2 regions of the Phreatobacter sp. GW821-FHT04C01 genome follow, and region 2 is predicted to be linked to the other one. Evidence: predicted binding sites of a transcription regulator. Region 2 holds the regulator's gene; the other holds the start of a gene.
What was found. The regulator LexA, encoded in region 2, represses DNA repair genes until DNA is damaged. The targets are predictions, from matches to a motif close to TGTTCNNNNTGTGTTCNG.
Positions count from the first base shown of each region.

Region 1: the regulator LexA is predicted to act here: its motif matches at 2,395-2,412, upstream of uvrA (excinuclease ABC subunit UvrA).

Region 1 covers NZ_JBWKTP010000017.1:21,518-33,299, reverse strand. Annotated here, with positions in the region: gene arsB (ACR3 family arsenite efflux transporter) at 1-58, opposite strand, end outside; gene AC07WJ_RS35580 (arsenate reductase ArsC) at 62-589, opposite strand; gene AC07WJ_RS35575 (ArsR/SmtB family transcription factor) at 586-951, opposite strand; gene AC07WJ_RS35570 (GNAT family N-acetyltransferase) at 1,187-1,690, opposite strand; gene ssb (single-stranded DNA-binding protein) at 1,705-2,232, opposite strand; gene uvrA (excinuclease ABC subunit UvrA) at 2,654-5,575, shown strand; gene AC07WJ_RS35555 (MgtC/SapB family protein) at 5,961-7,235, shown strand; gene AC07WJ_RS35550 (DUF1127 domain-containing protein) at 7,366-7,530, shown strand; gene AC07WJ_RS35545 (phytoene/squalene synthase family protein) at 7,548-8,444, opposite strand; gene AC07WJ_RS35540 (Mth938-like domain-containing protein) at 8,577-8,975, opposite strand; gene secF (protein translocase subunit SecF) at 8,977-9,927, opposite strand; gene secD (protein translocase subunit SecD) at 9,952-11,568, opposite strand; gene yajC (preprotein translocase subunit YajC) at 11,628-11,782, opposite strand, start outside.
Region 2 covers NZ_JBWKTP010000004.1:290,644-302,425, forward strand. Annotated here, with positions in the region: gene fabZ (3-hydroxyacyl-ACP dehydratase FabZ) at 6-461, shown strand; gene lpxA (acyl-ACP--UDP-N-acetylglucosamine O-acyltransferase) at 470-1,306, shown strand; gene AC07WJ_RS17340 (LpxI family protein) at 1,354-2,262, shown strand; gene lpxB (lipid-A-disaccharide synthase) at 2,271-3,461, shown strand; gene gltA (citrate synthase) at 3,897-5,195, opposite strand; gene gltX (glutamate--tRNA ligase) at 5,385-6,803, opposite strand; gene AC07WJ_RS17360 (ComEC/Rec2 family competence protein) at 6,957-9,224, shown strand; gene lexA (transcriptional repressor LexA) at 9,232-9,924, opposite strand; gene AC07WJ_RS17370 (beta strand repeat-containing protein) at 10,414-11,782, shown strand, end outside.

The sequences.
Region 1 (11,782 bases), on a different contig from region 2:
TCCCGACGACGATGCAAAGTGCGACCCAGAGGGTCAGGTAGCGTTCGAACAGCGACATGGCTCAGCTGACTTTCGGATTGGCCGACGAGGCGCCGTCCATCGCGCCGATGGCGTGCAACGCCTGGGCGAGCGCCATGCGGTCGAGGGTGGCGAAGGGCAGCGCCGCGAAGACCGAAAGCCGGGCCTTCAGATAGCGGACGGCGGCGACGAAGGCCGCGGTCCTCTCCACCGCCGTGCCCTCGACGGCCGCCGGATCCGCGATGCCCCAGTGAGCGGTGGCCGGATGGCCGGGCCAGACCGGACAGATTTCGCCGGCCGCGCTGTCGCAGACGGTGAAGATGAAATCCATTTCGGCCGCGCCGGGCACGGCGAATTCGGTCCAGGCCTTGGAACGCAGGCCATCGGTCAGATAGCCGAAGGATCCGAGCACCTGCAGCGTCAGGGGGTTGACCTCTCCTTTCGGCTGGCTGCCGCCGGAGAAGGCCCTGAAGCGCCCCGCCCCGTCCTTGTTCAGAATGGCCTCGGCCAAAATCGAACGGGCGGTGTTGCCGGTGCACAGGAACAGGACATTGAAGACGCGTTCGGTCATGGCCGGGAACCTTGGGCGGCAATCGCGGGCGGGCAGCAGGGGGTGAGATCGGCAATCAGCGGCGCGCAGAGCTCCGGCCGGCCGCCACAGCAGTCCTTCAGCAGGAAAAGCGTGAGCGCGCGAAAGCCTTCGAGGTCGGCGCGATAGATGATCGACCGGCTGCGCCGCTCGCCGACGATCAGGCCGGCGCGCGACAGAACCGCCAGATGCGCCGACATGGTGTTCTGAGGGATCGCCATCAGGCGCGCGAGCTCACCCGCGGGCACACCGTCGGGCTCGCGACTGACGAGCAGGCGGAACGTTTCGAGACGGGTCGATTGAGCGAGGGCGGCGAGCGCCAGAATTGCGGATGTCGATTCCATATATCCAGATTACTGGATATATAAGACATTGCCAAGACGGTCTGTCGCGTGCGGCCCGGAGCGATGCGATCCCCTCGCGGCTTTCGACAATGCCGGCGTCCTGCGCGGTGCCGGTCGTCCCCGTCCCGGCGGGCATGCCGGCGGTAGGGGCACCTGCCCGCCCGGCGTGCTCATCCTGGCCGGACCGGCCAACCCGCAGCCCGAGGCATCGGGCAAGCCCGCCGGCGCGGCCGCGTCAGGACGTGCGCCATTCCCGGCGCAGCAGCGACATCAGCATCTGGTCGGACCGCGCGCCATCGGCGCGCTTCACCGCTTCACGCAACAGCCCCTCCTCGACGAAGCCGAGGGAGCGATAGACGTGCCGGGCGCGCGGATTGTCGGTGAAGACTTCGAGCAGGAAGCGGTGGCAGCGCGTTTGGGCAAAGACCCAGTCGATGACCGCGGTCAGGAACGGCCTGCCGAAGCCCTGCCCGGCCGCCGCCGACACGATGCGCTGCAGGCCGATATTGTCGGAGGGGTTGTTGAGATCGCGCAGGATGGCGAAGCCGGCGGGCTCGCCGCCTTGCCGCGCGCCGATCAGATAGGCGAAATCCGGCGAGGCCATGGCCGCCAGATGCCGCTCGGCCGGCCAGCGGCCGACCTGCCGCTCGAAGGCCGGCTGTCGCTCGGCCGCCATGATGAAGGCGAGATCGTCAGGCGTCGCCCGGCGCACCGAAACGTCGATCGCCGGGCCCGCCATGGTCGTTTATCCGCTCAGAACGGAATTTCGTCGTCATCCATGCGGCCGCCACCGCCGGCGGGCGCCGCCGGACGCCGCGGCGCCTCGGCGCGGCCCATGCCCGACCGGTTCTCGATGCCGCCGGACGAGCCGAAGCTGTCGTCGCCATAACCGCCGCCGCCGCCGGCATCCGCGCCGCCACCGCCGCCGCCGCGGCCGTCGAGCAGCACCATTTCGCCACGGAAGCGCTGCAGCACCACTTCGGTGGTGTATTTCTCCACCCCCGACTGGTCCTGCCATTTGCGCGTCTGCAACTGGCCCTCGATATAGACCTTGGCGCCCTTGCGCAGATATTGCTCGGCGACCTTCGTCAGGTTTTCATTGTAGATGACGACCGCGTGCCACTCGGTGCGCTCCTTGCGCTCGCCCGACCCCTTGTCGCGCCAGCTTTCGGTGGTCGCGATGCGCAGGCTGCAGACCTGCTCGCCATTGTTCATCCGCCTGACTTCCGGATCCTTGCCCAGATTGCCGATCAGAATGACCTTGTTGACGCTGCCTGCCATGACACGCTCCCTTTCCCCGCAGCCGCTGCCCGGGGCGCTTTCAGCCTGAACTGATCGGAGCCATCCCATGTTCGGCCGGCTCCGTCACCGCGAGATCGTCGGGAATTCCGATTATCCCCCAGTTTCTCGAACAGGGTGCGCGGGAATTCCGCCTCGCGATGATGTTCTTTATTTGTTCTTGTCGCGTCTGACAAGGCCCGATAAGGTCCGCCGGCGCGCAGGGTTCGAATCGGCGCGCCCATCCTGTGCAAATCAGCCATCCGGCGGCTCCGCGCCACTGGCGGGGAGCGGCTGTCGTTTCTACCTTGGGGGCTTGTTTCTCGACATGTCGACCTTTGCCGAGGTCCGGCGAGCCGCTTGCCCCCGTCTTGCGCGCGACATGCGCGTGCCTTCCTGTGATCGCGTTCAACGGACCCGATAGATGACCGATCTTTTCGACAAGTTCCGCGACGACGTGCGGCGCCCCGACCAGCGGGTGATCACCGTGCGCGGCGCGCGCGAGCACAATCTGAAGGGCGTCGACCTGACCATTCCGCGCGACGCGCTGGTGGTGTTCACCGGGCTGTCCGGCTCGGGCAAGTCGTCGCTCGCCTTCGACACGATCTATGCCGAGGGCCAGCGGCGTTATGTCGAGAGCCTGTCGGCCTATGCCCGCCAGTTCCTCGAAATGATGCAGAAGCCGGATGTCGACCAGATCGACGGGCTGTCGCCGGCGATCTCGATCGAGCAGAAGACCACCTCGAAGAACCCGCGCTCCACCGTCGGCACGGTCACCGAGATCTACGACTACATGCGCCTTCTATGGGCCCGTGTCGGGGTGCCCTATTCGCCGGCCACCGGCCTGCCGATCGAGAGCCAGACGGTCAGCCAGATGGTCGACAAGACGCTCGCCTTGCCCGAGGGCTCCAGGCTCTATCTGCTGGCGCCGGCGGTGCGCGGCCGCAAGGGCGAGTATCGCAAGGAGCTGGCCGAGTACCAGAAGAAGGGCTTCCAGCGGGTCAAGGTCGACGGCACCTTCTACGAGATCGCCGACGTGCCGCCGCTCGACAAGAAGCTGAAGCACGACATCGACGTGGTGGTCGACCGGGTGGTGGTGCGCGCCGACATGGCGGCGCGCCTCGCCGACAGTTTCGAAATGGCGCTGAAGCTCGCCGATGGCATCGCCATCGTCGAATTCGCCGAGGGCAAGGATTCAAAGGGCGAGCCGCTCAGGGTGATCTTCTCGGAGAAATTCGCGTGTCCCGTCTCCGGCTTCACCATTTCCGAGATCGAGCCGCGGCTGTTTTCGTTCAACAACCCGTTCGGCGCCTGCCCGGCCTGCGACGGCCTCGGCGTGGAGCAGACGATCGATGCCGACATGGTCATCCCGGACCGCGACCTGAGCCTGCGCAAGGGCGCCATCGCGCCCTGGGCCAAGTCGACCTCGCCGTTCTACACCCAGACGCTCGACGCCTTGTCGAAACATTACGGCTTCTCGCTGACCGCGCCCTGGCGCTCGCTGCCCGAGAAGGCGCAGAACGTCATCCTCTACGGCACCGGCGAGGAGACCGTCACCTTCAAATATGACGACGGCTTGCGCTCCTACGAGACCACCAAGACCTTCGAGGGCGTGGTGCGCAATCTCGAGCGGCGCCTGAAGGAGACCGAAAGCGAATGGGCGCGCGAGGAAATCTCGCGTTATGTCTCGGCCGTGCCCTGCAAGACCTGCAACGGCTTCCGCCTGAAGCCCGAGGCGCTGGCGGTCAAGGTCGGCATGACCCATATCGGCGAAATCTCGCAATTGTCGGTGCGCACGGCCAATGACTGGTTCGCCGAACTGCCGCCGAAACTGACCACCAAGCAGAACGAGATCGCCGTCCGCATCCTGAAGGAAATCCGCGACCGGCTGCGCTTCCTGGTCGATGTCGGCCTGGAATATCTGACCCTCGGGCGCAATTCCGGCACCCTGTCGGGCGGCGAGAGCCAGCGCATCCGGCTGGCCTCGCAGATCGGCTCCGGGCTGACCGGCGTGCTCTATGTGCTGGACGAGCCGTCCATCGGCCTGCACCAGCGCGACAATGAGCGGCTGCTCGGCACGCTGAAGCGGCTGCGCGACCTCGGCAATACCGTCATCGTCGTCGAACATGACGAGGACGCCATCCTGCAGGCCGACTATGTCGTCGATGTCGGCCCCGGCGCCGGCATCCATGGTGGCCGCATCGTCGCCCAGGGCACGCCGTCGGACGTGATGAACGACCCGAAATCGCTCACCGGCAAATATCTGACCGGCGAAATGTTCGTGCCGACGCCGAAGCGGCGCAAGCCGCAGAAGGGCCGCGCGCTGAAGATCGTCAATGCCCGCGGCAACAACCTGAAGAACGTCACCGTCGAGATCCCGCTCGGCACCTTCACCTGCATTTCCGGGGTCTCCGGCGGCGGCAAGTCGACGCTGCTGCTCGACACGCTCTACAAGGCGGTGGCACGCAAGCTGAACGGCGCCAACGAGGCCCCTGCCCCGCATGACCGCATCGAGGGCATCGAGCATCTCGACAAGGTCATCGACATCGACCAGTCGCCGATCGGGCGCACGCCGCGCTCCAACCCGGCGACCTATACCGGCGCCTTCACGCCGATCCGCGAATGGTTCGCGGGGCTGCCCGAGGCCAAGGCGCGCGGCTACGAGCCCGGCCGCTTCTCGTTCAACGTCAAGGGCGGCCGCTGCGAGGCCTGCCAGGGCGACGGCGTCATCAAGATCGAGATGCACTTCCTGCCCGACGTCTACGTCACCTGCGACGTCTGCAAGGGCAAGCGCTACAACCGCGAGACGCTGGAGGTGGTGTTCAAAGGCAAGTCCATCGCCGACGTGCTCGACATGACCGTCGACGAGGGCGTCGAGTTCTTCAAGGCGGTGCCCAGGGTGCGCGACATCCTGAAGACGCTGTCGGAGGTCGGCCTCGGCTATATCCATGTCGGCCAGCAGGCCACGACGCTCTCGGGCGGCGAGGCGCAGCGCGTCAAGCTGTCCAAGGAACTGTCGCGCAAGGCCACCGGGCGCACCCTCTACATCCTGGACGAGCCGACCACCGGCCTGCATTTCCACGATGTCGCCAAGCTCCTGGAAGTGCTGCACGAACTGGTTGCCCAGGGCAATTCGGTTGTCGTCATCGAGCACAATCTCGAGGTCATCAAGACCGCCGACTGGGTCATCGACATGGGCCCCGAGGGCGGCGACGGCGGCGGCGAAGTGGTCGCCATCGGCCCGCCCGAGGAGATCGCCAAGGAACTGCGCAGCCATACCGGGCGCTTCCTGCGCGAGGTGCTGCAGCGCCGTCCGATGAAGGCCAAGATCGAGGCCGCGGAATAGGCGAATGGCGAATGGCGATGAAGCCGAACGCCTGGCGCGCGCCAACCCTCGCCCACGCCTGCGTGGGAGAAGGTGCCGGCGGGTGAGGGTCGCTGCGCCGGCGCGTGACCTGCGTCCCGATGGCAAGCGACGGACTGAGCGCCAGGCGGGTTTCTGACCCCTGCCCTCATTCCAGGCGGAATGCACGGCGAGTGTCGACGCCGCCACCCTCACCCGGCCGCTCCGCGGCCACCCTTTCCCACGCAGACGTGGCCGAGGGCTGGCGCCGCCGGCGCCGCATCATCCCCATTCCCCACTCGCCATTCGCCACTCGCCCGACCCCGCCCCTTGGCACCCGCGCCGGTGCCGGGCATATCTGCTGGCTCGGGGACGGCGCGGGCATGTCATGAACGATATCGAACTGTTCCAGCGCTTCGGACTGGCCATCGCCATCGGCGCGCTGGTGGGGGTCGAGCGGCACTGGCGTGAACGCGACGAGCCGGAGGGCCGGCGCACCGCCGGGGTCCGCACCTTTTCACTGGTCGGCATGCTGGGCGGCGGCGCCGGCCTGCTGGAGCTGGCGCTGAAGCCGGCCAATGGGCCTTCCGGCATCGTGCTGGTCGGCCTGTTTCTCGGCTTCGCCGCGACCTTCACCCGCTTCAAGCTGCGCGAAGCCGCGGCCGAGCACGATTTCAGCGCGACCACCGCGATCGCCGCCCTGCTCACCTTCGTGCTTGGCGCCGTGGCCGTCGTCGGCGACATGCGGGTCGCCGCCGCCGGCGGCGTGGTGCTCGCCACCATTCTCGCCAGCCGCGAGGCGTTGCACGGCTTCATGCGGACCCTGACCTGGCCGGAACTGCGCTCGGCGATCGTCCTGCTCGCCATGACCCTAGTGGTCCTGCCGCTGATTCCCGCCGAGCCGCTCGGCCCGTTCGGCGGCATCTCGCCGGCCAAGATCTGGACGCTCGCGATCCTGCTGGCCGGCGTCTCCTTTGCCGGTTACGTCGCGGCGAAGGTGCTGGGCGGGCGTTCGGGCGAACTGGCCGCGGGCGCCGCCGGCGGCCTCCTGTCGTCGACCGCTGTCAGCCTGGCCAACGCCCGCCGCTCGACCGAACAGGACGCCCCTGGCCTGCTGGCCGCCGGCGCGCTGGTGGCCGGCGCGGTGTCCTACATCCGCACCGGCCTGCTGATCGCCGCGCTCGCCCCGGCCCTGACCCTGCGCGTCGCACCCGCGCTCGCCGCCGGCACGCTCGTCATGGTCGCGGCGGCGCTGCTGATGGCGCGCCGCGGCACCGAGCCCGACGGCCCGCAGGTGGTGCGCAATCCGTTCGAACTCTGGTCGGTGCTGCAGATGGCCCTGCTGCTCACCGTCATCGGTTTCGTTGCCCGCGCAGCGGCAGCCTGGTTCGGCAGCGGCGGCACCATTGTCGTCTCGGCACTGGCCGGTTTTGCCGATGTCGACGCCGCGACCCTGACCGTCGCCGGCATGGCCGGCACCGCGCTGTCGCTCGATGTCGCGACCGCGGCGATTCTCGTCGCGGTCGTCTCCAACACGGCCGCCAAGGCCGGTTATGGCCTGGGCCTGGGCACATGGGGCTTCGGCTGGCGTTTCGCTCTCGCATCGGCGGCGGCGCTTTTTGCAAGCGTTCTGGGCCTGTTTGCCGGCTCCATGCTCACCTGAGACCGACAGGCTGCGTTCGCGCATAGCTGCGGTGCAACATTTTCTCTTCGCAACTGCGAAATCGCAACTATCTCTCACCCAGCGAACGTCATGGGAGGGGCGTTCGAGTGTTCCGATTGGAGATATCCCGATGCTTTACCTGTTCAACGCCCTCGTGACCCGCTTCAACGCCTGGCTGACCTATCAGCGCACCAAGGCCGAGCTGACCCAGCTCGACGACCGTTCGCTGGCCGACATGGGTTTCCAGCGCGGTGAGATCGAGTTCCTCGCCCGCAAGGCCGCCCGGTCGATCTGACCTGGCTGTCGGGTCGCTCAGGCGACCTTGACTGAAAGATCGGCGAGCCTCGGACCAGACCGGGCTCGCCGGGCGCCCCGCCACATCAGCCACTGCCGGCGCCATTGCGGCGCCTCGACCTGGCTGGTGAACGGCGCCTCGATGAACCGATCCATCCGATCGAGGTAGAGGCGGCACAGCGCCGCCGGCAGGAATGCCGCCGCAACCTCGACCGCGACCTGGCCCCGAAGCGCCTCGCTGGCCTGCACATGGCCGCGCGCCAGGACGCGCAAGTCCTCGAGCGCCTCGCCGATCCCCGCCGACATCGTGCCGCTGACGATATCCTCGCGCCGCGCCCCGCGGCGCGCGAGGATGTCGGCCGGCACGAAGACCTGGCCGCGCGCCGCATGCAGCGGAAACGCCCTGATCAACCCGGTCAGCGCATAGGCGACGCCGGCATGGCCGGCGATATCGGCGGTTCCGGGATCCCGCCCGTCGGCGAGGACCAGCGCCGCCAGCTGCATCAGCGCCGACGAGGTCTCGCCGCAATAGCCTTCGAGATCGGTCACCGACGGCATGAGGTCGTCATAGAGATCGAACACCCGGGCATCGATGAGATCGATCAGCGGCTTCACCGGCAGGCGCCGGCGCGCGATCACCTGCGTCAGCGCGGCCGCCACCGGATGCCCCGAGACATCGCCCCGCGCCTCGCCGTTCAACAGGTCGCGCCACCATTGCAGCCGGACCTCGCCCGGCAAGGGCGCCGATATCCGCTCGCGCACCGCAGCGATCTCGATGTTGAAGGCGTAGAGCGCCATCAGGTCCGGCCGGAACGGCGCCGGCGCGAACAGGCTCGCCAGCCAGCGGTCCTTGTCCGCCGTCCGCACCAGATCCTCGCAAGCCTGAAAGGCGTTCGCCGCCGTGTCCGACGCCATGATGGCCTTCGCTAAAGGAGCAGGGTCGAGCGGCACGCACCGGCACCGCCGCGCGGAACATCCGCGACAACAACAGGATAGCGCATTTTCCCGAATCGAATTCGCAAGGGTCGGCGTCCCGGCTCGAAGGCCTCAGTCCACCGCGACCAGCGCGGCCGCGACGCGCCGGCCCTCGGCCAGCATGATGTTGTAGGTCCGCGCGGCGGCCCCCGTGGTCATCACGTCGAGCCCCATGCCGGCGTCGCGCAGGGTCCAGCGGACCTCTTCGGGCACCGGATAGGGCGCGTCTCCCGCCCCGATCAGCAAGACGTCGATGGCGGCCCGCTCCGCGATCACCTTGGCGAAAGCCTCCGGCGTGAAGTCCAGATGGCTCGCCGTCTCCCAGGCATGAATGCCCGACGGCAGCGCCAGGATCGAGCCGCGATGGCTCATCTCGGCGAAGCGGAAGCCGCCTCGCCCATAGGCGTCGATGATGAAACGGCCCGGTACGAAGCCGTCATGCAGCTGGCGGATCGGTTCGCCGCGCGGCACCTCAGGCTTTGACCTTTTCGGTGGAGACCGCCGCCGCCGACACCGGCGCGCTGAAGCCGCCGGTGCGCAGGCCGAAATAGATCAGGATCGGCGCGGCGATGAGCAGCGACGAATAGGTGCAGATCAGCACGCCGACCAGCATGGAGGCAGTGAAGCCCCGGATCACCTCGCCGCCGAAGAAGAACAGGCCGAGCAGCGCCAGGAAGGTCGTCATATGGGTGATGGTGGTGCGCGCCAGCGTCGAATTGATCGCCTCGTCGAGCAGGTCGGCGATCGGCATCTTCTTGTGCTTGCGCAACATTTCCCGGATGCGGTCATAGATGACCACGGTGTTGTTGAGCGAGTAGCCGACAATGGTGAGCAGCGAGGCGATCGAGGTGATGTCGAAATCGTTGCGCGTGATCACGTAGAAGAACACCACGACGGCGATGTCGTGCAGCGTCGCCACCATGGCGCCGAGCGCGAACTGCCATTCGAAGCGGAACCACAGGTAGATCAGCACGGCCAGGATCGACAGGATCAGGCCGACCACCGACATCTGCACCAGCTCGGCCGAGACCGTCGGGCCGACCACCTCGGTGCGGCGCACCTCGTAATCGGCATCGACCACCTGGCGGACGCGCTGGAGCGCCGCCTGCTGGCCGGCATCGCCGCCGGGCTGCTCGCCGTAGCGCACCAGGACCAGCGCCGGACCGCCGAATTCCTGCAGCTGGACCTCGCCGATATTCACCGTGCCGAGCCGGTTGCGCAGCTCGAGCATGTTGGCGGTGCCTTGCTTCGCCTGCAGCTCGACCAGCGTACCGCCCTTGAAGTCGATGCCGACATGCAGGCCGAATATGAGGAACCCGACAATGGTCGCCAGCGTGACGATCATCGACAGGGCGAATGCGATCGGCCGGATTCGCATGAAGCCGAATTTGGTGTCGTCAGGGACGAGTCGCAGCAGGCGCACGGTAAAGATCTCCCTTTCGCGCGATCACATCGGGATCCGCGCGGGTTTGAACCAGCGCAGCCAGAGGACGACGATGAACCGCGTGAAGGTGATGGCGGTGAACATGGTGGTGATGATGCCGAGGCCCAGCGTCAGGGCGAAGCCCTTGACCGGCCCGGTGCCCAGATAGAACAGGATGACCGCCGCCAGGAACTGCGTGACATTGGCATCCATGATGGTGCCCATGGCCTTGGTGAAGCCGGTATCGATGGCCGCGATCACCGATCGGCCCATGCGGGCTTCCTCGCGGATGCGCTCGAAGATCAGCACGTTGCTGTCGACCGCCATGCCCACCGTGAGCACCACGCCGGCAATGCCCGGCAAGGTCAGCGTCGCCCCGACCAGGCTCAGCAGCCCGAACATCATGGTGACGTTGACGATCACGGCGATGTTGGCGAACAGCCCGAACAGCCCATAGGTCGCGAACATGAAGATGACGACGAAGATCGAGCCGATAATGGCGGCGCGGGTGCCGGCGGCCACCGAATCGGCGCCGAGCGAGGCACCGACGGTCCGCTCCTCGACCACGGTGAGCGGCGCCGGCAAGGCACCGGCGCGCAAGAGCAGTGCCAGGTTGGCCGAACTCTCCGCCGTGAACCGGCCCGAGATCTGGCCCGAACCGCCGAGGATCGGCTCGCGGATGACCGGCGCCGAAACCACCTTGTTGTCGAGAATGATGGCGAAGGGTCGGTTGACGTTTTCCTGGGTGACCTGCGCGAACTTGCGGCCACCACTCGAATTGAAGCGGAAATTGACGATCCATTCGGCCGACTGGGCACTGAACGCCGCTTGCGCGTCGACCAGTTCCTCACCCGAGACGATCACCCGGCGCTGCACCAGATAAGGGATCTGCTGGACGACGCGGCCGCCTTCCTTGACCTCTTCATACATGACCTGGGAATCGGCCGGCGCCCGGCCGGCCAGCGCTTCTTCCACCCGCATCGACTGGTCGACCAGCCGGAACTCCAGCTTCGCCGTCGTGCCGATGATCGCCTTGACGCGCTGCGGGTCCTTTTCACCGGGCACCTGCACCAGGATGCGGTCGGCGCCCTGGCGCTGGATCACCGGCTCGGTCGTGCCGAGCTGGTCGATACGGCGCCGGATCACCTCGATCGACTGGCTCACGGCGCGGGTCAGGCGGTCACGCAGGCCCGCCTCGGTGGCGGTCACGGTGAACACGTCGCCCTGGCGCGTGACCTCGAAATCATATTGCCCGGACGTCGAGAAGGCGCCGCCGAGCGGCTGCGGGATCTTGCGCAGCTCGGTATTGGCGAGTTCGGCGTTCTGGCCTTCGCGCAGCCGCGCCACCACGCTGTTGCCCTGGAAGGTCACGCTCGCCACCTGGACGCGCGCATCGCGCAGGATCCGGCGGACGTCGTCGCGCAGGTTTTCCAGCCGCTCCTTGCGCACCGCATCGGCATCGACCTGCACCATCAGGTGCACGCCGCCCTGCAGGTCGAGGCCCAGCGTCATATGCGTGCGCAGGGCCCTGGGCAGCTGATCGACCCAGGATTGCGGCATGATATTGGGCGCAGCCAATAGCATGGTCACGAAGGCCGTCAGCAGGATGAGGGTGGCTTTCCAGCGCACGATGTTGAGCATCGGTGGTCGTTCCTAGGCGAAAACGGGCGCGCCCGCGCGGGCGCGCCGGACCTCAAGTCTTACTTCTCTTCCGCCGGCTCGCCCTTCGAGCGCACCTCCGCGACGAATTGCCTCGCCGCGCGAATGCGCACGTTGTCGGCGATTTCGATTTCGAGGGTCGCGTCATCGACCACTTTGGTGATCCGCCCGATCACGCCGCCCGAAAGCGTCACCT
Region 2 (11,782 bases):
TGACGATGAACGACACGACCAGCATCGATTCCGCCGGTATCCAGAAGCTGATGAGCGTGCTGCCGCACCGCTATCCGTTTCTCTTGATCGACAAGGTCATCAAGATCCGTGGAGACGAGTTCGGCGTCGGCATCAAGAACGTGACCGTCAACGAACCGCAGTTCATGGGGCATTTCCCGGGCAATCCGATCATGCCGGGCGTGCTGATGATCGAGGGCATGGCGCAGACCGGTGGCGTCCTGGCGCTGCTCGCTCAGGGCGGCGGGGCCGGCAAGCTGGTGTTCTTCATGACCATCGACAAGGTCAAATTCCGTAAACCGGTGATCCCTGGCGATGTCGTCGAGTATCACATGACCAAATTCGCCAAGAAGCGGAACATCTGGTTTTACCGCGGCGAGGCCTTTGTCGACGGCAAGCTGGTGGCGGAAGCCGAATTGTCCGCCATGCTGGCCGACGCTTGAGGATATCGATGGCCGACAGACCCGTTACGATCGACCCCTTGGCGCATGTCGCGCCGTCCGCCAGGATCGGCGCCGGCGTCACCATCGGGCCGTTCTGTATCGTCGGGCCGGATGTGGAGCTCGGCGACGACGTCACGCTGCACGGGCATGTCAATCTGTCCGGCCATACCAGCATCGGCGCGCGCAGCCAGGTCCATCCTTTCGCAGCGCTTGGCGGGCCGCCGCAGGACCTGTCCTACAAGGGCGAGCCGACACGGCTGACGATCGGCGTGGATTGCGTCATCCGCGAGAGCGTGACGGTCAATCGCGGCACGCCCAAGACTGGCCTGACCAGCATCGGCGACCGCTGCTTCATGATGGCCTATGCCCATGTCGCGCATGATTGCCGGGTCGGCGACAATGTCGTCTTCGCCAATGCGGCCACGCTCGGCGGCCATGTCAGCGTCGGCGACTTCGTCTTTCTCGGCGGCCTGTGCGCGGTGCACCAGTTCACCCGGGTCGGCGATTTCGCCATGGTCGGCGGCCTGACCGGCGTCAAGGACGATGTCATTCCGTTCGGCATGGCATTTGGCGCCAATGGCGTGTCCGGCGAGCTGATCGGGCTGAATGTCGTCGGAATGAAGCGGCGTGGCTATGCCCGCGACGACGTCAAGACCGTGCGGGCCTGCTACGAAATGCTGTTCTACGGGCCGGGTACCTTCGCCGATCGGCTGGCGCAGGCCACGGCTGCCTATCGCGACCATCCGGCCGCCGGTCGCCTGATCGCTTTCATCGAGGCGGGCGGCAAGCGCTCGGTGATGATGGCAGCGCCGAAAAAGACGCGCGTGGTCGGAGCCGATGACTGACGCGACGGCATTGTCCGGCATCCGATGACACGGTTCGCGTGAAGGCCATGGCGCAAACCGAGACAAGCAAATCCCCGTTCGAGACCGCCGGTTCCGCCGGTGGACCGGCGCCGCTCGGCATCATCGCCGGCGCCGGACGGTTTCCGCTGGCCCTGGCCAAGGCCGCGACGGCCCAGGGGCGGCCGGTTTTCGGCATTCTGCTGAAAGGCATTGCCGGCCCGGAGCTGCAGGCCTATCCGCATGCCTGGGTCGGCATTGGCCGGTTCGGCGCCATGCTGCGCGCCGCGCGGCGCGCCGGCTGCCGCGACCTGGTGTTCATCGGCGCGCTGGTCAGGCCCAATCTCTGGACGACCGTGCCGGATGTCGGCGCTTTGCGCATCCTGCCGGAGATGCTGAAGCTCTATCGGGGCGGCGACGACCATCTCCTGCGCGGCATTGCCGGCCTGTTCGAGCGGCAAGGCTTCCGGCTGCTGGCGGCCCAGGACGTCGCGCCCGAACTGCTCATGCCGTTGGGGTCGCTGTCGCGCTGCCAGCCGAACCATCAGGACCTCTTGGACATTACCCAGGCGCTGGCGGCGATCCATGCGCTCGGTCCCTACGATGTCGGTCAGGGCATGGTGATCGGCGCCAAGCGCGTGGTTGCGGTCGAAGGCGCGGAAGGCACCGACGGCATGCTCGAGCGCTGCGCCGCGATGCGCGTCTCGGGCCGGCTGAAATGGAGCGGTGCCAGCGGCATCCTGGTCAAGGCGCCGAAACCCGGCCAGGACCACCGCATCGACATGCCGGCGATCGGCCCCGCGACAGTGGAGAAGGCGGCCGCAGCGGGCTTGCGCGGCATCGCGGTGGTCGCGGGTTCGACGCTGATGGTCGAGCCCCAGGAGATCGTCCGCCTGGCCGACAAACATGATCTGTTCGTCGTCGGTGTCGATGCCGGGATCGAGCGTAGCGATGGCTGAATGTTTTCATGACTGAGACTGGCCGCCCGCTCGACGTTTTCATCATTGCCGGCGAGGAGTCGGGCGATCAGCTCGGCGCCCACCTGATGGACGCCTTGTCGGCGCTGGCGCCGGCGGGCGCCCGGTTTCGCGGCGTCGGCGGCCCGCGCATGGCCGAGCGCGGCCTGGCGTCACGCTTCCCGATGTCGGACATCGCCCTGTTCGGCATCACCTCGATCATCGCCCATATCCCGACCATCCTGCGCCGGGTGCGCGAGACGGTCGCGGCGCTGAAGGCCAGTCCGCCCGACGTGCTGGTGCTGATCGACTGTCCCGGCTTCAACCGGCGGGTCGGCCGTGCCATCCGCAAGATCAGGGCGGACATCCCCACCGTCTTCTATGTGTCGCCGACGGTCTGGGCCTGGCGGCCGCGGCGGGCGGCCGAGATGCGGCCCTATGTCGACCACCTCCTGGCGTTGCTGCCGTTCGAGCCGGCAATCCACGCCCGGCTCGGCGGCCCGCCGACGACCTATGTCGGTCACCCGATTTCCGAGCGGATCGCCGATATCAGGCCGGATGCCGTCGAACAGGAGCGCCGCGACGGCGCGCCGCCGCGCGTCCTGGTGCTGCCTGGCAGCCGCCGGCTCGAAATCGCACGGCTGGCGCCGCTGTTCGGCGCGACGCTCGCCAAGGTGCGGGACATGGTCGGCCCGATGGACCTGGTGCTGCCGGCGGTGCCGCACCTGCGTGGCCAGATCGAGCAGGCCATCGCCGGCTGGCCGCTGAAGCCGCGGGTGATCGATACGGAGACCGAGAAATTCGAGGCGTTCCGCACGGCGCGCGCGGCGCTCGCCTGTTCGGGCACGGTCACCCTGGAGCTGGCGGTCGCCGGCATCCCGCAGGTGGTGGCCTATCGCACGGGCTGGCTGGAGGCGCAGATCGCGCGCCGGCTGATCACCGCGGAAACGGCGGTGCTCGCCAACCTGGTGCTCCGAGACACCGTCGTTCCCGAGTTCCTGCAGGAATATGGATCGGTCGAGACCATTGCGCCGGCACTGGCCGCCGTGATCACCGATACGGCGCAGCGCCGGGCCCAGCTCGAAGCCTTCGCGAAGCTCGACACCATCATGGCCTTCGACGGCGAAGATCCGAGCCTCAGGGCCGCCAAGGTCGTGCTCGAGACGATCGAGGCGAGGCGGGCAGGGCGCGTGGCGGCCTGAAGGGGCTGCGGTCCTCAGCGCGGATCTGCACTGCTCGCGCTTCAGACCATGGGACAAGCGGAGCGGCGGCTTTATCCGGTAGTCTTCCCTCTGCGGCATTTCTCGTCTTGGCCGGGCTTGTCCCGACCATCCACGAATTCAGCCCTGTTGGTCCCAAGGCAGACCTCATCGGACTTGCGCCCCCGGCCGTGGCAAGGCGCTCGCGACGAGATTGGGCGAAACCATCGCACACAGCAGAAGTCGTGGATGCCCGGGACAAGCCCGGGCAAGACGATGCGTTGAGCGCACGCTTTGCCTGGCCACGGCACGCATCCCGCGCCTGGCGGTGCCAGCCCGCGTTCGCGCTTTACCAGCCCAATCCAAGACGCCTGTTCCCCAAACAAAAAACGGGGCGCTCGAGGCGCCCCGTTTCATTCAAGTCCTGATCGGTCGGGCTTACTTGCGCCGGGAGATCGGCACGAAGTCGCGGCGCGGGGCGCCGGTATAGAGCTGGCGCGGACGGCCGATCTTCTGCTCGGGATCCTCGATCATTTCCTTCCACTGGGCGATCCAGCCGGCGGTGCGCGCCAGCGCGAACAGCACGGTGAACATGGTGGTCGGGAAGCCCATCGCCTTCAGCGTGATGCCCGAATAGAAGTCGATGTTCGGATAGAGCTTCTTCTCGATGAAATAGTCGTCGTGCAGCGCGATGCGCTCGAGCTCGATGGCGACGTCCAAGAGCGGGTCGTCCTTGATGCCAAGCTCGCCGAGCACTTCGTGGCAGGTCTTCTGCATGATCTTGGCGCGCGGGTCGTAGTTCTTGTAGACCCGGTGACCGAAGCCCATCAGGCGGAACGGATCGTTCTTGTCCTTGGCCTTGGCGATGAATTTCGGAATGTTGTCGACATGGCCGATCTCGCCGAGCATTTTCAGCGCGGCTTCGTTGGCGCCGCCATGCGCCGGGCCCCAGAGGCAGGCAATGCCGGCGGCGATGCAGGCAAAGGGATTGGCGCCCGACGAACCGGCGAGACGCACGGTCGAGGTCGAGGCGTTCTGCTCGTGATCGGCGTGCAGGATGAAGATCCGGTCCATGGCGCGGGCCAGCACCGGGTTCGGCTTATATTCCTCCGCCGGCACGGCGAAGCACATGTTCAGGAAGTTCGAGGAGTAGTCGAGATTGTTCTGCGGATACACGAAGGGCTGGCCGATCGTGTATTTATAGGCCATGGCCGAGAGCGTCGGCAGCTTGGCGATCAGGCGGATCGACGACACCATGCGCTGGTGCGGATCGGCGATGTCGAGGGAGTCGTGATAGAAGGCAGACAGCGCGCCGACGGCGGCGACCATGACGGCCATCGGATGGGCGTCGCGCCGGAAGCCCTGGAAGAAGCGCGACATCTGGTCGTGCACCATGGTGTGGCGCGTGACGCGATAATCGAAATCGGCCTTCTGGGCAGCCGTCGGCAGCTCCCCGTACAGCAAGAGGTAGCAGGATTCCAGGAAGTCGCCGTGCTCGGCCAGCTGTTCGATCGGGTAGCCGCGATAGAGCAGGACGCCCTCGTCGCCGTCGATATAGGTGATCTGGCTCTCGCAGCTCGCGGTCGAGGTGAAGCCCGGATCATAGGTGAACATGCCGGTCTGGGCGTAAAGCTTGGCGATATCGACCGTCGAAGGGCCGATCGTCCCGTCCGAAACCGGGAACTGCACCGTCTTGTCGCCGTAGGTCAAAGTGGCCGACTTAGAGTTGGCGGACATTGGCAACCTCTTGAATTTCCACAATGAATATCGTGTGCACGTGCGAAATGACCAAGTCCGGCCAGCCGACGGGCCATGACCGTTCGGATAGCCCGTTTTTGGGGGCCGGGCAAGCGCCGGGCCCGCGCGTGGCAACTACCTACGACACAGGTATGAGATCAACACTTGGAGAGCCCGGCGCGGCGCCGATCAGCCGGTTGCCTGATCGGCGATGCGGGCCAGGCTTTCGTCGCGGCCGAGCACGGCGAGCACGTCGAAAATGCCCGGTGACGTGGTGCGTCCGGTCAGCGCCACCCGCAGGGGCTGGGCCAATGCACCGAGCTTGATGCCCTTGGCTTCGACCTCGGCGCGCACCGCCGCATCGGCGGCCTCGGCCGACCATTCCGGCAGGGCCGAAAGCCGCTGGTGGATGGCGGCCAGATGGGCGCGCGCCTCGCCGGTCAGCAGGGTTGCGGCCTTGGCTTCGATCGGCAGCGGTCGCTTGACGGTGATGAAGGCGGCGCCGTCGATCAGTTCGAGCACGGTCTTGGCGCGCTCCTTCAGGCCGGGCATGGCCTTCAGCAACTGGGCGCGCACGGCCGGCGTCAGGCTCGCGGCGATCGCGGCCCCTTGCGGAATGTGCGGCAGGATGTCGTCGATCGCCTGGATCAGCCTGCTGTCGTCGGCATTGCGGATATAGTGGCCGTTGGTCGCCTCGAGCTTGGCAAAATCGAAGCGCGCCGCCGAGCGGCCGACCGAGCCGAGGTCGAAAGCCTCGATCATCTCTTCGGTCGAAAAGATCTCCTGGTCGCCATGGCTCCAGCCGAGCCGCACCAGGTAGTTGCGCAGGGCTTCGGGCAGATAGCCGAGGGCGCGATAGGCGTCGACGCCGAGCGCGCCGTGGCGCTTCGACAGCTTGGCGCCGTCCGGCCCGTGGATCAGCGGGATATGGGCCATGGCCGGCACGGTCCAGCCGAGCGCCTCGTAGATCTGGGTCTGGCGGGCCGCATTGGTCAGGTGGTCGACGCCACGGATGATATGGGTGATGTCCATGTCATGGTCGTCGACGACCACCGCATGCATATAGGTCGGCGTGCCGTCGGAGCGCAGCAGCACGAGATCGTCGAGATCCTTGTTGGGGATCACCACGCGGCCCTGGACCAGGTCATTGACGACGGTCTCGCCGTCCTGGCGGGCCCGGAGCCGGATCACCGGCTTGACGCCGGCCGGGGCCTCGGCGGGATCGCGATCGCGCCAGCGGCCGTCATAACGCGGCGGCCGGCCCTCCTTCATGGCGAGCTCGCGCATGGCGTCGAGCTCTTCCGGCGTCGCGTAGCAATAATAGGCCTTGCCGGCGGCCAGCAGTTCACGCGCGACCGCGGCGTGGCGATCGGCGCGGGCGAACTGATAGATCGTCTGGCCGTCCCCTTCCAGGCCGAGCCAGGCGAGGCCGTCCAGGATCGCGCCGATGGCCTCCTGGGTCGACCGCTGGCGGTCGGTATCCTCGATGCGCAGCAGCATCTTGCCGCCGGTCTTCTTGGCATAAAGCCAATTGAACAGCGCGGTGCGGGCGCCGCCAATGTGCAGGAAGCCGGTCGGGGAGGGAGCGAAGCGGGTGACGACCGTCATGATTCATCCGAAGACGACAGAGTGCGCGGGAGCGCGATAGTCTTACTATCGCGAGGGGCGTGCCTGTAGCACGCCCGGCACGGTTTGGGGAACCGCGATTGCCTGCCCTTTGTGGCGGAGCGAAGGCGGCGAAGGACCTGTTGGGGGGCGAACGTGAGGGCGCGCGCGCAAGCCATTGCCGCAGCCATCGGGCAGGGGGCCCGGCCGGCCATGTCGGGCGGCCTGCGCGGCCTGTTCGACGACTGCCTGGAACGGGCGGCCGAGTGGTTCGCGCTCGAGCAGGAACGCGGCCGCGCCTTCCTGTTCCTGCCGGTCGCCTATGGCGCCGGGATCCTGCTCTATTTCTCCACCGCCGACGAGCCGAGCCTGTGGGCGCCCTTTGTCGTGGCCGGGCTTCTGGGCGTTCTGGCCTACCGGATCCGGGACCGCCGGCTCGCCTTTCTCGCGGCCGTCGCGCTGGCGGCGGTCGCCGCGGGTTTTGCCGCCGCGACCTTGCGCACCGCCATCGCCGGTCATCCCGTGCTCGCCGCCGAGACCGGCGCGGTGACCATTACGGGCTGGGTCGAAGTTTTCGAGCGGCGCGAGAATGGCGACCGGCTGACCCTGCGTGTCGTCAAGGCCGAGCCGGCGCTGGCCCAGCCGCCGGAGCGGGTACGCGTCACCAGCCGGCGCGCCACGGGCGCGCAGACGGGGGCCGCCCTGAGCCTCATGGTCCGGCTTCGGCCGCCGGCCGATCCGCCCGGGCCCGGTCTCTACGATTTCGGCCGCGACGCCTTCTTCAACGGCATCGGCGCCAGCGGTTTCGTCATCGGGCAGGTCCGGCGGGTCGAGCTCGGCGAAGCGCCGCTCGGCGTCCGGCTCCGAACCCAGCTCGACCGGGTCCGCACGACCATCAGCGAGCGCATCCGCGCCGCCATTCCCGGCCATGCCGGCGCGGTCGCCGACGCCCTGGTCACCGGCAAGCGCGACGGCATTCCCGAGGGGCTGAACGATGCCATGCGAGCGGCCGGCACCTATCACATCCTGTCGATCTCGGGCTTCCACATGGCGCTGGTCGCGGCGCTGGTCTTCGTCGCGGTGCGCGGCTCCCTGGCCCTGGTCCCGTCGCTCGCCCTGAACCGCCCGGTGAAGGCCTGGGCGGCCTTCATCGCACTTGTCGTTTCGACCGCCTATCTGGTCATCTCCGGCGGCGAGGTCGCCACCCAGCGCTCCTGGATCATGATCGCGGTGGTGCTGATCGGCGTCATGCTCGGGCGCGGCGCGCTGACGCTGCGAACCCTGGCGCTGGCCGCGCTGCTGGTGCTGACGCTCGCGCCGGAAAGCCTGCTCGGCCCGAGTTTCCAGATGTCGTTCGCGGCGACCCTCGCGCTGGTCTCCGGTTATGCCATGCTCCGGCCCTGGGCCGAACACCATGCCGGCGACCGGCGCGGCCTCGGCCGAGGCCTGCTGGCGCTCAGCAACGGCGTCGCCGGCCTCGCCATGAGCTCCTTCGTCGCCTCGCTCGCCACCACGCCCTACGCGGCCTACCACTTCAACCAGATCCAGCTCTACGGCGTGCCCGGCAATCTGCTGGGCGCGCCGATCGTCGAATTCGTCACCATGCCGCTGGAGATCCTGGCCCTGCTGCTCTGGCCGCTCGGCCTCGACCGGCCGGTCTGGGTGCTGGTCGGCTGGAGCGTCGACCTGTTCGTCAGGGTGGCCGAATGGGTCGCATCCTGGCCGGGCGGCAAGCTCGAAGTGCCGACCTTCGGCCCGCTGCCGCTCGGGCTCCTGTCGATGGGGCTGATCTGTCTCGCCATGCTGTCGACGCCGCTGAGGCTGATCGGCATTCCCCTCGCGGCCCTCGGGCTTGCCATCGCGCCGCTCAGGGAGCGGCCGCTGATCGCCGTGGATGCCGAAGGTCTGACGGTTGCCGTGCGCGCCGGCGACGGGCGCTATCGCGCGCTGTCGCCGCGTGCCAACCGTTTCACCCTGCAGCGCTGGCTGGCGGCCGATGCCGACCCGCGGCTGGCCTCCGACCAGACGCTCATCGCCGGCGTGCTCTGCGACGCGGTGGGATGCGCCATGGCGCTGCCGCAGGGCGGGCGGATCGCCTATGCGCGCGACCCGGAGGCGCTCGCCGATGATTGCCGCGAAGCGCGCATCGTGGTGACCCGTTTCAGCGTGCCGGCGGATTGCCGGGCAACGGTCCTCGACCTGCGCGGCCTGCCATGGACCGGCGCCGTCGCCTTGTTTGTAGCCGGCGAAGGTTATCGGGTCGAGACCGGCCGCGATCCGGCGAGCCGGAGGCCATGGTTTCGTCCGCGCCCAGCCGGGCAGGCGATTGCCCTGATCAGGCCGGCCGGGGCTGCCGCCGTGGCCAGGCCGGTTCAGCCGGCGTCCGAGACCGAGGCTCCGGACGAGCCGGATCCGGACCGGTGACATCGGCTCAGTAGCGTCGGATCAGGCCGACGAGCTTGCCTTGGATCCGCACCCGGTCAGGGCCGAGAACGCGGGTTTCATAGGCTGGATTGGCGGCCTCCAGCGCGATCGACGTGCCGCGCTTGCGCAGGCGCTTCAAGGTCGCCTCCTCGTCGTCGATCAGGGCAACGACGATATCGCCGGTCTCGGCGGAATCGGTCTTGCGGACCAGCGCCAGGTCGCCTTCGAGGATGCCGGCCTCGATCATCGAATCGCCGCGCACCTCGAGTGCGTAATGTTCGCCGCGCGTGAGCATTTCCGGCGGCACCGAAATGGTGTTGATGCGGTTCTCGATCGCTTCGCGCGGCACGCCCGCGGCGATCCGGCCCATGACCGGCACCGAGACCGGCATGACCGCGTCGTCTTCGGTGGCGGGGGGCCGTGCGCGGCCGAGCGAACCTTCGATGACGCTGGGGGCGAAGCGCTGCCGGGCCGGGCCGGCCGATTGCTCGGGCTGCTTGATGACCTCGAGCGCGCGGGCGCGGTTCGGCAGGCGGCGGATGAAGCCGCGTTCTTCCAGCGCCGTGATCAGCCGGTGAATGCCGGATTTGGACTTCAGGTCCAGCGCTTCCTTCATCTCGTCGAACGAGGGCGGCACGCCACTTTCCTTCAGCCGTTCCTGGATGAAGCGGAGAAGTTCGTGTTGCTTGCGTGTCAGCATCGGGTGCTCGTCCCCTGGATGTGATCGGCCCGACTCGCTCGAACAGATCATGAACAGTCCCTATCTGTTCTTTATGTGTTCCGCAAGCGTTGATATTTCGTGAAGTATTCGGGATCGGCGCGCGACGGCTGGCGATGCCCGGCCGGTCGCGTCCGGTTGCATGGGCGGCAATGTGCGCCGGGCAGGCCGCTTCCAGATGAACGATTCAGAGCGTTTCGCGCAACCCGATGAAGTCGCGAGCGATTTTCCCGAAGCTCTGCGCTGGATGAGAAGACAGTGTCCCGCCAACCATGTCATGTCTCGGCTCAATCGGGGTGCAAAACCCGCAAGGACGAGGTGGGGCAGTCGGGAATGAATGCGCGGCGGAATGGGACCGGGCTCGATGCCGCGTTTCCGGCGGGGATCTCTGCGTCCAGGATGGTGCGGCCGGCTTCGGGCGGTCGTGCGTGGCTGCGCCATTCGGTCTCCGTCGCGGCGCTCTGTGCCGCCATGGTGCCGCTTGCGGGCGGCGCGGGACGCGGCCAGACCTTGCCGACCGGTGGCAGCGTCGCCACCGGTTCGGCCACGATAGCGCCGGCCGGCAGCGGCACCCTGACCATCAACCAGACCTCGCAGCGCGCCGTCATCAACTGGAATTCGTTCTCGGTCGGCCAGGGTGGAACGGTGTCGTTCCAGCAGCCGAACAGCACATCGGCGACATTGAACCGGGTCACCGGCGCGACCTCCTCGACGATCGCCGGCCAGGTGCAGGCGAACGGACAGGTCTACCTGGTCAATCCGAACGGCATCCTGATCACGCCGAGCGGCTCGGTCGACACGGCCGGCTTCACCGCCTCGTCGCTCGATACGGGCAATGACGACTTCATGGCCGGCCGCGGTCGCTATGTCGGCAATGGCCGCTCCGCCGATGTCACCAACCAGGGCCGGATTCGTGTCCGGGGCGGCGGCGACGCGGTGCTGATCGGCGGGCGCGTCACCAATGAGGGCACGATCAGTGCCAATGGCGGCCGGGTTGGCCTCGGCTCGGGCGAACGGATCTCGGTCGATGTCGAGGGCGACGGCTTCCTGACGGTCGCGGTGCCGACAGCCGATACCGACCGGACGCGCGCGCTGATCCGCCAGACCGGCCGGATCAATGCGGCCGGCGGCCGGGTCGAAGCGCGTGCGGCGACCAGTGCGGACGTTGCCCGCGCGGCGATCCAGCTCGGCGGCACGATCGAGGCCGGCGGCGTGGCGCAGACCAGTTCGGGGGTCCGGTTCGGCGATCAGGCCGCCGCGCCGGCGCCGGGCAGGACCGGCCACGCGGCATCGCATGGCGCGGTCGGCGGTTCCGGGCGACCGGCGCGGGCGTCCAACGGCATGGACAGGCGCTCCGGTCAAAGGCCCGCGGTGACGCGGCCGGCGGGCACGGTGGTGGTCGATGGCGGCGCCGGCGGCCGGGTGTCGGTCACGGGCAAGGTCAATGTCTCCAGCCCGACGCAGGTGGGCGGGGCGATCACCATCACCGGCCGGGCGATCGATCTTTCCGGGGCGCGGCTCGATGCCTCCGGCGCGACCGGCGGCGGCCAGGTCCGCATTGGCGGCGACTATCAGGGCAGCGGGCCGCTGCAGCGCGCCGAGACCGTCTCGGTGGATGCGGCGACGGTGATCCGCGCCGACGCCACCACGCGCGGCGACGGCGGCCGGGTGATCATCTGGTCGGACCAGCAGACGCGTTTTGCCGGCACGATTTCCGCACAGGGCGGCGGGCAGGGCGGTGATGGCGGTTTCGCCGAGGTGTCCGGCAAGGCGACCTTGTCCTTCACGGGGCTCGCCGATCTGCGCGCCGCGCATGGCCGTTTCGGCACGCTGCTGCTCG